3 regions of the Pseudoalteromonas sp. 23_GOM-1509m genome follow, and region 3 is predicted to be linked to each of the others. Evidence: predicted binding sites of a transcription regulator. Region 3 holds the regulator's gene; each other region holds the start of a gene.
The links. The regulator LexA, encoded in region 3, represses DNA repair genes until DNA is damaged. The targets are predictions, from matches to a motif close to TACTGTATNNNNATACAGTA.
Positions count from the first base shown of each region.

Region 1: a site for LexA is predicted at 1,681-1,700, ahead of N523_RS0110925 (SulA-like leucine-rich domain-containing protein). Genes of this name have one in related genera too.
Region 2: a site for LexA is predicted at 2,424-2,443, ahead of uvrD (DNA helicase II). Genes of this name have one in related genera too.

Region 1 is NZ_KI912432.1:72,546-76,822, reverse strand. It holds gene N523_RS0110935 (NCS2 family permease) at 1-823, opposite strand, end outside; gene N523_RS0110930 (tetratricopeptide repeat protein) at 942-1,403, shown strand; gene N523_RS0110925 (SulA-like leucine-rich domain-containing protein) at 1,726-2,160, shown strand; gene N523_RS0110920 (YchJ family protein) at 2,200-2,676, shown strand; gene N523_RS0110915 (DUF6172 family protein) at 2,744-3,046, opposite strand; gene N523_RS0110910 (VC2046/SO_2500 family protein) at 3,259-3,786, opposite strand; tRNA gene N523_RS0110905 (tRNA-Tyr) at 3,899-3,983, shown strand; gene N523_RS0110900 (M48 family metallopeptidase) at 4,009-4,277, opposite strand, start outside.
Region 2 is NZ_JADO01000017.1:4,141-8,417, forward strand. It holds gene N523_RS0107745 (GNAT family N-acetyltransferase) at 1-216, opposite strand, end outside; gene uvrD (DNA helicase II) at 194-2,359, opposite strand; gene N523_RS0107755 (hypothetical protein) at 2,675-2,899, shown strand; gene N523_RS0107760 (YacL family protein) at 3,012-3,380, shown strand; gene N523_RS0107765 (dUTP diphosphatase) at 3,433-4,059, shown strand; gene yrfG (GMP/IMP nucleotidase) at 4,061-4,277, opposite strand, start outside.
Region 3 is NZ_JADO01000020.1:69,507-73,783, reverse strand. It holds gene hmpA (NO-inducible flavohemoprotein) at 1-88, shown strand, start outside; gene N523_RS0108735 (endonuclease) at 128-781, opposite strand; gene N523_RS0108730 (hypothetical protein) at 1,034-1,414, shown strand; gene N523_RS0108725 (PaaI family thioesterase) at 1,444-1,887, opposite strand; gene lexA (transcriptional repressor LexA) at 2,086-2,703, shown strand; gene coxB (cytochrome c oxidase subunit II) at 3,197-4,277, shown strand, end outside.

The sequences.
Region 1 (4,277 bases), on a different contig from region 3:
TATTACCGTTTTTATCTGCTAAACCAGCCTTCTGAGTTACCGCAACTAACGTGCCTGAGGTATCAAACAAATCAACGAATAAAAACGCAAAAATAACACTCAACATCGACAGTTCAAACGCGGCACTAAAGTCCAGTTGCATAAAGGTCGGCATGATAGAAGGTGGCATTGCAATAACACCATGATACTCCACTAACCCCATAGACACAGCAATCGCGGTGACTAGTAAAATACTAATCAGTACGCCACTTTTAAAATCGCGATAAAGCAGTGCAGCAATAACAAAAAAGCTGAAAATAGCCAATAAAGGACCAGGCGAGGTAATATCACCCAACTGCACCAGTGTTGCAGGACTTGATACAATAATACCGGCACTTTTAAGTGCGATGAGAGCTAAAAATGCGCCAATACCCGTTGCTATTGCTTGCTTGAGCACCAGAGGGATTGCATTAATAATCCACTCTCGCACCTTAAATAAGCTTAGAATTAAAAATATACACCCTGACATAAATACCGCACCCAACGCAGCTTGCCAGCTATAACCCATACCTAATACAACACCATAGGTAAAAAATGCATTTAATCCCATACCCGGTGCCAATGCCAGTGGGTAATTGGCCCACAAACCCATAATAAAACACCCTATTGCAGCAGCAATACAGGTGGCAACAAAAGCAGCACCTTGGTCCATACCGGCTTCTGCAAGCATAGCTGGGTTAACGAATACGATATAAACCATCGTAATAAATGTAGTCATACCGGCAATACATTCACGGCGAACCGAAGAATCATTTGCACGGATTTTGAATAAGGCTTCGAGCATAATAAACTTGTGGTTGTAAAAAGTGGCGAGATTTTAGCATAAAAATAACTTTTTACAGGACATTTTACCTTGCTATATACTAAACTAGCTAAGTGATTAAAATAACAAACGAAGTAGCATGATCAAAACGACACCAAGTGGCCAAGACTTAGAGCAACAATTAGACAACATTCTTTCTTTTGTAACGCAACCAAGCGATGCAAATCTCCCTGCGAGCTCTAAAAACACCGATCAAGACACATTAAATAAAGCCCTTTATTACCTTAAAAATGAACAAGGCGCCTTAGCCGCAAAATGGATGCGTTTGGCAGCAATGGCAGGAAATTATCGCGCGCAGTTTTATTTAGGGCTGTTTTTTATAAAAGGGCAAGGTGTGCCGCAAAGTGTATTTCATGGTGCTGCGTGGCTTAGCTTAGCAAGCAGTCAAGGCTATGAACCCGCCATAGAAGCAATGAGCGATATACGAAAACATATTAGTACTAAACGACTTAAAGATGCTCAATGCTACGCAGCCAGCCTGTATGAACAAATTCACCAGTTACAATTTTCACATTTGATCCCTCCTAGTAGCGAAAAATAATTTCACTGCCCAGCAACTCATTTCATCTGTAAATTAATTAAGCGTTTATAGCCAAAACAAGCACGCTTAATTAATTTAAACTACTGTATACCCCCTGTTCATCTGTATTTATTTGCTCCCAGCCTTAAAATTAATTCTGTGGGCATTAACTTTCAATAAAAATTAAACCATTGTTATATATAGATTATTTATATATTTATAGTAACTGTCGCGTTTTAAGATGAATAACTGTACAAAAAAATAGCAAAAAACACTTGCACCAAACAACTGTATAAACTACTGTATGAATGTACTGTATAAAAACCCAGTGAGTGAGAAGATTATGTTACAGCCAATTACCGTAAGAACAGTTAAAAGCTATCAACAAGATGACCAATCAGATTGTGTTAACGTTGTACAAATTGAAGATGAAATTTCAGCAACGTTTGAGTTATTAAAAGTATTACACCAATACAACAGCCTAAACGCATGGACACTGTTAATAGCACCCGATAACGTACCGAGCAAAGCGCTACTTGATTCATGCTCAATTGATACCAGTAAATTACTGGTTATTCGTCAAAAGCATTTAGTTAATTTAGAGTATGTTTTAAGTTCTGCACTTCACAATGGAAATTTTGCCGCGGTGATCACCTGGACTGACATAATAAATAACCAACAACTGTCGCAGTTATCATTAAACTTGAGCCATACGCGCACTAAGTTGTATTGCTTTAGCAAAAAAAGCGCTCACCCTGAGATTTCACTTACGCAATAAGCTTGATAAACTAGCGTTTTAATACACAGTACATTTATCATGACTTCTAACGCCCTATTATGTTTTTGTGGCAGTCAGCAACCTTATGCTGATTGCTGCGAGCCTTTTCATTTAAAAACCAAACAGCCACACACACCAGAGCAACTTATGCGTGCACGCTACAGTGCTTATGCTGTTAAAAACGCGGTTTTTGTTCGTGAAAGTTATGCAAAAGAAAAACAAGCTGAAAATTCAATTTCAGAAATTAAAGATTTTGCAAATAGTTGCCGTTTTATAAACTTAGCCGTATTAGACTCTGGTTATAATGATGAAACAGGATTTGTTACATTTAAAGCTCACTACTTTTATCAAGGTTTATATTGCGAGTTGGCAGAAAATTCAAGGTTTATTAAAGAAGATGGACAATGGCGATATCTTGATGGTGAGATTACACCGGTTGCCGATATTAAAGTAAAACGTAATGATACGTGCCCTTGTGGCAGTAATAAAAAATACAAAAAATGTCATAGTGTATAAACTTCAGCTACAAAAAATGGGCCACAAGGCCCATTTTCAAAAACTACACTAAACGCAAATTAGCGTTTTACTCGCCATCATCTTCATCGAAATCTTGACGCTGTGCAGGTCTTGCTAAAATCTCTAAGTAAAAAGAAGTTAAACCTTGCTTTTCAATTTCACTGATGTGATTGTTAATTTCAGCAACGTGAACCACTTGGGCTTCTTCAGCCGTGTTACCAAACTTACAATCAAATGCCCAGTAGTCGGCATCAACAGGTAAAGTTTTATTACGTTCTCTTTTCAAATATTTTTTCACTTCATGCTTTGCAGCATCAACCATACGAGGGTATTTGATTTTCTCATGATTCAGCGTGAATGTTTTCTTCATTACGTTCCTAATTACCTTGGTTTAATGATAATGGCATTTAATGTCATACCATTTGCGCCATTATAGCAATTGCATTTAAATTTTGGATGCTTTTTTTATATTAAATCAGTTATTAAAATAAAGCACCTATAAAACCAATAGTTACTTACTACTATAAACACAGTTTATTACAATCAAATGGCATGTATAAAGCAGCAATTGAACACATATAATTAGGCACTAAACAAATGTAATGGCTGGTGGATAGCTTCATTTTGTAAATCATCATAAAATGCCACCGCATCCATTTGAGGGTTTGATAACTCGGTGTTGGTATTTTGAATTCGTCGACGTACCGCTAATTCACAGTTATCAATGACAGTCAGTGGAATGTGGTTTTTATCATCACGAATATTAAATGGCTCAGGCTTTAAGCACTGAGTTAACTTTATATCACTCATCCCTACAGCGCTTCCCATTTTTGCTAAAAGCTCTGTGTTATTTTTACCAATTAACATATTAAAGGTATCTGGCGCTAATGGCTGCTTTGGACCTGCGCCAAATTGTTTACGCAGAGCATCTTCATTAGCTTGATAATGCTTAGTGTCACTTTTGGGTAGGTGGAATTCACTAAAATCGAGTGCATCGTGAGAGAGCATTGCTAATAAAAGTGCAAACTCGCCTCGGCGGTTTTCGTGCACACTTTCGTTAAGCCTTGTTTTTAACTGGCTCTCCGTGATTAACAAATCACCAATCTGCATAGACTTTAGCCTATTTAACTAATTAATAAGTATTTATCGGCTAAATTTGAATTTTCTTTAGCTTTTTTCTTTACTTAAATAAGAAGTTTGCTATTATCTGCCGCGTTGCATTGGAGGGGTTCCCGAGCGGCCAAAGGGATCAGACTGTAAATCTGACGGCTCAGCCTTCGCTGGTTCGAATCCAGCTCCCTCCACCACTTCTCTTCTCTACCTTATTTCTTTTTATTCAAATACCCACTGTAAACTCATACCATGATTGTTTAACCAGTTACTTGCTTGTTTATAATCTGAATAAAATAATCCCACACGTTGCCAAAATTGAGCGCTGTGATTTAAATATTTTAAATGTGCTAATTCATGAACAATCACGTAGTCAATGACCCATGTCGGTGCACTTGCCAAGTGTAAGTTGAAGGTTAGTTCACGCCTGCGATTACAACTACCCCAGCGACGTTTATACAATTGAATACGAATATTACTCGGTAGCTTTT
Region 2 (4,277 bases), on a different contig from region 3:
AATTTGATGGGTATGCTCTGGCCAATGTGCATTAACTAAATTTGTGTTTTTAGAAAGAACAAAAGAGGGTTGCTGTAATTGAGCAAGCAGCTGAGTGCATTGCTCATAACACCAATTTTTATCGCCTGTAAGCAACAGTAACTGACGATGTTTAGCATTCGTTAGCTGCTGTTGCAGATGCTCTATAACGCGGTTAAACGGCTTGTAGTCTTGCATAAGCTGTTACTAACCACTTACTACCTAAGTCGTCAAAGTTAACTTGTACTCGCGATTGTGCGCCACTGCCTTCGTAATTAAGCACCGTACCAATGCCAAATTTTGCATGTAGCACCCGTTGACCTAAATTAAACCCGCTTTCTTCAAAGGCGGCATGGCTAACCGATGCACTAAAGCGACCAGCTGCTGGCGGGCGAGAAACCTGGGTTTTAATGCGAATTTCTTCTACGCAGTCTTCGGGTATTTCACGTAAAAAACGCGATGGGCTGTGGTATTTTTCTTGACCATATAAACGGCGGCTTTCTGCGTGGCTTATATACAGTTTATCCATAGCACGGGTCATACCTACATAACAAAGGCGGCGTTCTTCTTCTAAACGGCCCGTTTCTTCATTACTTTGTTGTGATGGGAACATGCCCTCTTCAACACCGACCATAAATACCAGCGGAAACTCTAAGCCTTTAGCTGAGTGAAGCGTCATCATTTGTACCGCATCTTCATGTTCATCAGCTTGCCCTTCACCTGATTCAAGCGAGGTGTAGGCTAAAAAGCCTTGTAGTGGTGAACTGAATTCTTCCTCTTCAGGGAGTTCATATTGATCGCAGGCGCTAATTAATTCTTCTAAGTTTTCAACCCGAGCACGGCCTTTTTCACCTTTTTCAGCCTGATACATTGCCATTAACCCTGAGGTTTGAATGGCATATTTAGCCTGCTCGTGCAGCGTTAAGTCTCTAATCTTATCTTCAATATGTTCAATTAACTCAACAAACTTGGCAACAGCTCCAGAAGCGCGACCCGATAAATGCTGTTGCTCTACAATGGCTTTAGCAGCATACCAAAGCGGCAAAGATTCAGCGCGAGCGCAGTCACGTATATGGCTTAATGTTTTATCGCCAATGCCGCGGGCGGGCGTATTAATAACACGCTCAAATGCCGCATCATCTTGGCGGTTACCCACTAAGCGTAAGTATGAAAGAGCATCTTTAATTTCTTGGCGTTCGAAGAATCGCATACCGCCATAAATTCGGTATTTTAAACCTTCTTGTAGCATTGCTTCTTCAAGTACCCGCGATTGCGCATTACTACGATATAAAATAGCCGCATCTTGAAGTGCATTACCCGCATTAAGCCAGCTACGTAATTTGCTACTCACAAAGCGCGCTTCATCTAGCTCATTAAAAGCAGCATAAATAGAAATAGGTTCACCGTCGTTACCATCGGTCCATAAACTTTTACCCATTCGCTCGGAGTTATTTTGAATTAACGCGTTTGAGGCTTTAAGAATAGTGGCAGTCGAGCGATAGTTTTGCTCAAGGCGAATCGTCTCTGCATCAAAATCGGTTAAAAAGCGTTTAATGTTTTCTATTTTTGCGCCGCGCCAACCATAAATACTTTGGTCATCATCACCTACAATCATGATACTGCTGGTATCGCCCGCAAGTAATTTTAACCATGCATACTGAATGGTGTTGGTATCTTGAAACTCGTCTACGAGCATGTGCGCAAAGCGCTGCTGATAATGACGCAGCAAGGTTGGGTTATTTTTAAGAACCTCATAGCTACGTAGTAAGATTTCAGCAAAATCAACTAGGCCCGCTCTATCACAAGCTTCTTGATAGGCCGCGTAAACGCGCAGCATCATTTGCTCGTTAATATCGTATGCCTGAATATCTTTAGGGCGTAGAGCTTCGTCTTTTTTAGCGCTTATGTACCAACCAAACTGCTTTGCCGGCCATTTTTTATCATCAATATTCATCGATTTTAATAAGCGCTTGATCATACGAAGCTGATCGTCAGAGTCTAAAATTTGAAAGGCTTCTGGTAAGTTTGCTTCACGGTGATGTGCACGCAAAATTCGGTGCGATAAACCATGGAAAGTACCAATCCACATGCCGCCTACAGGGGCTTTTAATGTTTCTTCAACCCGTGAGCGCATTTCTTTAGCGGCTTTATTAGTAAAGGTTACCGCAAAAATACTATAGGCAGAGGCTTGCTCTACTTGCATTAACCAGGCAATACGATGAACCAATACTCGAGTTTTACCTGAACCTGCTCCTGCTAATACCAGCATGTTTTGTAATGGCGCTGCAACGGCATCGCGTTGTTTATCATTTAAGCCATCGAGTAATTCTGAAACGTCCATCGTTACGCCTTTTTAATCAATAATGAGAGCAGTATAACAGGTGTTTTTGTTAGGCTAAATAAAATACTGTTTTTATAAACAGCTATTTATAAAATACGTATTTAAGTTGTTGAATAGTTAACAGTATAAACTGAGCAAGTAACTAAAATAGCTATTTAAAATTGCTAATTTGACTTATTTTTGGCAAAAAATACTAAACTGATAAATTCGTAATAATTTAACTGTATGATTTGTAAGCCTTAATAAATTGGCATAAAGTGTGTAAGTATAAATAATAAGTACAAATACAAAATTAATTAAACTACAGAGGTTAGTATGTCTCAACAAGGTTCTGGCGGTAACGTAATCGCAGCATTATGTAATATTTTTTTCCCCGGTTTAGGGCAGTTGGTGCAGGGCCGTATTTTAGCGGCACTTGTTTTTGCAATTCTGGTTTTTGGCGGCTATGCGTTATGGTTTTTAGTGGTTCCAGCCGTAATTGGAGCCGTATTCCATTTATGGGCAATTATTGATGCTGCACGCTATCGCTCAGGTGGTTAGCTAAATTGATGATACTAAATAGCGCCTTATGGCGCTATTTTTGTATCTGGCTTTCATTATTCATAGCTGATTAGGTTATAATCTGTTGTATTAGCAGTACTGGAATAAAGTTATGGAATACCAATTCATTCGCGATCCTATTAGTGGGTTAAGAATTAAAATAAGCAGCGAGCACGCGATTATAGGCCGCTGGTTAAATGAAGAAATAGGCAAAGATAAAGTGGCGATGGTGCAGGCACTTATTAGCTCGGTGAGTTCAAGCTTTGAGCCGGTAACACTTAAAGGCCAAGAAATTGATCTGATCCTTTCTAAAGATGAAGCATTATTCGAAGCACATGCGCTGCATCAAGATAACGAAGATATATTAGCCTACCAAGATGATGAACTCATGCTTGAAGAGAATGATTTAAGCAGTGGTTGTGGTTTTGAAGACTTTGTTGACCTGATCAACTCGTGGCATGAGTTTTCGGCTGGTCGTTAAGTTATATTATCTGTATTATTACCCTAATTATAAATCCAACAGTGGAACCAATATGTCTGCGAATTTAAACAAACTAGTTGTTATGCTAGAAATGCAAAATGCCATGAATACCAAAGTACATGAGCAATGGTTTAGTCAAGGCTTTGAATGGTATAGAGCTATTTGGGTTGAATGTGCAGAAATGCTGGATCATTACGGTTGGAAATGGTGGAAAAAACAAACGCCAGATACTGAACAAGTAATTTTAGAGCTGGTTGATATTTTTCATTTTGGTTTATCGCTACGTATCGACGGTGAGACCAGCTACGAGCAAATAGCAACACAGCTACAAACTCAAATGAGCGCCCCACAGCAAGGTGATGATTTTAAACAAACGCTTGAATTATTAGCAGCCAGTGCGGTTGCCAATAAAACCTTTAACGCGGCTGCTTTTGCCGGTTGTATGGCACAAATCGGTATGGATATTGATGATTTATATCGTGGCTATGTGGGTAAAAATACGCTGAACTTCTTCCGTCAGGATCATGGTTACAAAGAGGGTAGCTACATTAAAGTGTGGCATGGCAAAGAAGATAACGAACACTTAGTTGAAGTAGTTAAAAGCCTTAATACTGAGCATGCAGATTTTGCAAAAAAGGTATATCAAGGCTTAGTAGCGCGTTACCCTCAGGGCGAATAAGCTAAATAAGCTTACGGTAATCGGTGACGCTTAAGTAATCGGTTATTTCGTTATGTGGTTGCTGGCTATTCGGGTTAGCAACCGCAAGTAAATGCTCAATGCCGTATTCTCGTGCGGCATTTAATACCGGTAAGCTGTCATCTACAAATAATGTGCGGCGTTTATCAAACCCTAAATCCCCTTGAACCTTATGCCACAAACTTTGTTGCTCTTTACTT
Region 3 (4,277 bases):
GGCTTACGTAAAAGGCCAGCTACTTGATTTAGGTGTGCAAAGCTCAAACATTCACTACGAAATATTTGGACCACACCAAGCGTTATAGGTTAATTAAAAGCGTGTGTTACACGCTTTTAATTTAAACTTACAGCTTTTTACTATTTGTGTTAGCAGCATAAGCTTGTTGTTGCCAAGCATTAAATAGCTTTTGTTGTTTAGCTGAAATTTTTAAACCATACGTTTTTTGCATGTAAGCGTACGCATCGGCAATGCGTTTACGTGCATGAACAGGCGGTTCAACAACACGTTGTTTAAAATTAACTTTAACCTCACAGCGACCATATTGCGTCGCGTTTTGGGCTAACATGCCAAAGCGGTAGTTTGAGCGATCGGCGTTAATTTCACCAATTGCAGGGGCTAAATTGTTTATATCGGCTTCCATCAAGCGAAACTTAGCGCTAACTTTGCGGCAGTTTTTACGCCCACCATCTTGCCAACATTGTAACTGGTGACCAAATTCCCATGCAGGGACAATATGTTCCCATTCAATTCGCAGGGCACGTTGATTTACTTTGCCTGAGCGGGTTAGTGTGTTGCGAGGCACGTAGCCACAATGGGTAGGGTCGGGTACCAACTTTTTGCCTTGTTTTTTTATATCGCAACCACAATAAATACTTTTAGCGTTTTCGGGAAGGGTATTAATTAAGTGCTTTTTGGCACTCGAAAACCGCGTAAATTGTTCGCCCATTGCTGAAAAACAAGCACAGCAAGCCAACAAAGCTAAAATAAACCGAATCATATCCATCACATACGTGAACTACAGGAGCGGCTAGTTTAAGGCCTAGAATAAAAAAGTAAACTGCCGCCGGCATGCTTTAATTTTAATTTGCGTATTTTGTGTAGGGCGTTTTTTAGGAGTAAATAGTGGGCAATATTCAGAGGCTAACGCTAAAAACGCGTTAATGCAGTGATTCCTGCGTTGTTGATTTGGTATAACGGTAAAACTGCGTTAAAGTTTGCAATGAGATTAATAGAGGGTAAAAACGAGATAATGTCGGAAATTCAATTTTTAAATGTAGATCTAGAGCTTGAGTCAAAGCAAGATATTAGCGTATTAGTTGCTGATTTAAAAAAGGTCGCAACTATTTTACATTATGATAAAGACGAATACCGTCAACTTGCTCGCATTGAGGTTGCAGGTGAAATAACCACGCCAGATAAAGCGATTAATCACTTGTGTGAGTTAATCGAGTCGTGTTCACGCAATGCATTAAAGCAATGGTTGAGTTGTTCACGCAGAACTTTCGATATTGGGTTTGAGTCTGGCACTTCGCCAAAATGCTTTAACCAAGCCTTACATGCAGATACCTTGTTACGTATATCTGCAATTGGTGCAGGCGTAGAAATTACTATTTACCCTTTCGAAAAGTAATTTAATTTCAACCTTGGTTAATTGACTTACTAGCCTTTTCGCTCTACTACGGCTGCGGTCATACGTGATACGCAGCAAAGCTCATTGCGGCTATTGGTTATTTTAATATCCCAAACCGAGCTGCGCTTGCCGATATGATAAGCTCTCGCTGTGGCCGTTAATGTGCCATTGCGTGATGCCTTTAAATGACTTGCACTGATCTCTTGGCCAACACAATAAAACCGATTGAAATCAACCACAAAGTTAGCGGCATAACTTGCTACTGTTTCAGCAAGCACCACATTTGCACCACCATGAACGATACCCATAGGGTTATGATGCTCTGGAATTGCCGGCATAGTTGCCACTAAGTAGTCATCACCAATTTCACTGATTTCTATTCCCATGGTTTTCATGAGTGTCCCTTGGCCTGTAATACCTTGATCTAATTGCTTACAAAACTCTAATGTAATCGGTTGATGCCAAATACTCATGCTAGCTCCTTGGATAAGTAATTGAGAATTAAAATTTATTAATATGATAATGCGTTGCTAATAATTACATTTATCACCCTGCTTTTAAAGTAGGTTATTGTTTGATGATAACGGCATATAAGGCATTAATTTATATTTGCGATTTTTAAATAACTGTATATACTCACAGTTAATTGTACTGTATGGAAAACCAGTTGTATGCGACCATTAACGAAACGCCAAGCGCAAATACTCGAACTCATTAAAGTGTTTATTAAAGACACTGGTATGCCTCCTACACGTGCCGAAATTGCACAAACACTGGGTTTTAAAAGTGCGAATGCTGCAGAAGAACACTTAAAAGCACTGGCCAAAAAAGGTGTGATTAAAATGAAGCCAGGCGCGAGTCGGGGCATTCAGCTTGTTGAAGAAGAGGAGCCAGAGCAGTTAGGCTTACCTTTAATTGGCAGGGTGGCTGCCGGTGAGCCTATATTGGCGCAACAGCATGTAGAAAGCCACTGTAAAATTGACCCTTTAATGTTTAAACCTGCGGCCGATTTTTTATTGCGTGTTAACGGTATGAGTATGAAAGACATTGGTATTATGGATGGTGATTTACTTGCTGTGCATAAAACCCAAGTTGCCGAAAATGGACAAGTTATTGTTGCCCGTGTTGACGACGATGTAACCGTGAAGCGTTTAGAAAAAGCGGGCAGAAAAGTACTCTTACATGCTGAAAATGATGAGTTTTCAGCTATTGAGGTCGATTTAGAAAATGAGTCGTTCAATATTGAAGGCTTAGCGGTAGGTGTTATTCGTAACGCTGACTGGATGTAGTATTAAAGCATAATTTAGCGCTTAATAGTGATTAGGCGCTGGGTTTGTTAGCAGCACAATGTCTAACTTATCAAATGTATGACTATATGTTGTCAAGTGCTTCTCCTATCATAAATAAAATCACTAAATACTTTATAAATAAACAAATTTACTCTGCTTTTTTAAGTTAACAATTTTTTATATTTCTATCCTGTAATTTCAATACACCCCTTACTAAACCTGACTCTTAGATTAATTGCCTGACTAGTTGCTATTTTTTTAGCTGCGCATTTTAAAAAATACACCTTGTTTATTTTTCATACTCACCTTGCTTATTGTTTATTTTTTAACTAGTTATTAAAGAGCTGGAATAAAAATAACTCACAGCTTAGTCGTTTTGAGAACACACATTTACTAAATCCAGCACCCTTATAAAAAATAAAAATAACGAATAGGCGTTTAAGCCGTATGCCTCTTCGCTTTGCGTCAGCAATAGCATCAAAGGAGCCGTCACATGGGTAAGCTGAGTTCTTCCTTGTGGCTTATATTGTTTGTTTTTTCGCAGAATGTGCTTGCTAATAGCCAATATAATATGCGTAAAGGCGTAACCGATATAAGTAATAATGTATACCAACTGCACATGACTATTTTTTTAATATGTTGTGTGATTGGGGTGATCGTGTTTGCCATTATGTTTTGGGCACTCATTCATCATCGCAAATCTAAAGGGGCTGTCCCTGCCCAATTCCATGAAAGCACCAAAGTAGAAATACTGTGGACTGCGATCCCTTTTGTCATATTAATTGTTATGGCCATTCCTGCGACTAAAACCTTAATTGCCATGGAGGATGCCAGCAAAGCTGATCTCACCATTAAAATTACAGGCTCACAGTGGAAGTGGCATTACGAGTATATGGGGGAGGACGTTGAGTTTTATTCCATGCTAGCTACACCTCAAAATGAAATAACCAACCTTGCTGATAAAAACCCGAATTATTTACTCGAGGTCGATAAACCGCTGGTACTACCAATTAATCAAAAAGTACGTTTTTTAATGACTTCAGATGATGTTATTCACTCATGGTGGGTGCCTGACTTTGCCGTTAAAAAAGATGCAAACCCTGGGTTTATTAATGAAACATGGACCAATATTAATGAGGTTGGTACTTACCGTGGGCAGTGTGCAGAGCTTTGCGGTAAAGATCATGGTTTTATGCCTGTTGTGGTAGAAGCTAAAACAGAAGAAGACTTCAAAACGTGGTTAGCAGAGGCTAAACAAGCCAAGCAAAAAGCAGCTGCAGCAGACGCTGCGTTATTAGACCAAGTTGTACCAAAAGAAGAGCTGATGGCGCTTGGTGAGCAGGTTTATATGGCGAGCTGCGCGGCGTGCCATCAGCCAACAGGATTAGGCTTGCCGGGTGTTTTTCCGGCTCTTAAAGGCAGCCCAATAGTCATAGGTGATATCAAAGGGCATATAGATATTTTGCTCCACGGTAAACCAGGTACGGCTATGCAGTCTTTCGCAAAGCAATTATCAATCAAGCAAATAGCAGCTGTTATTACCTATAAACGCAACGCGTGGGGTAATGACACTG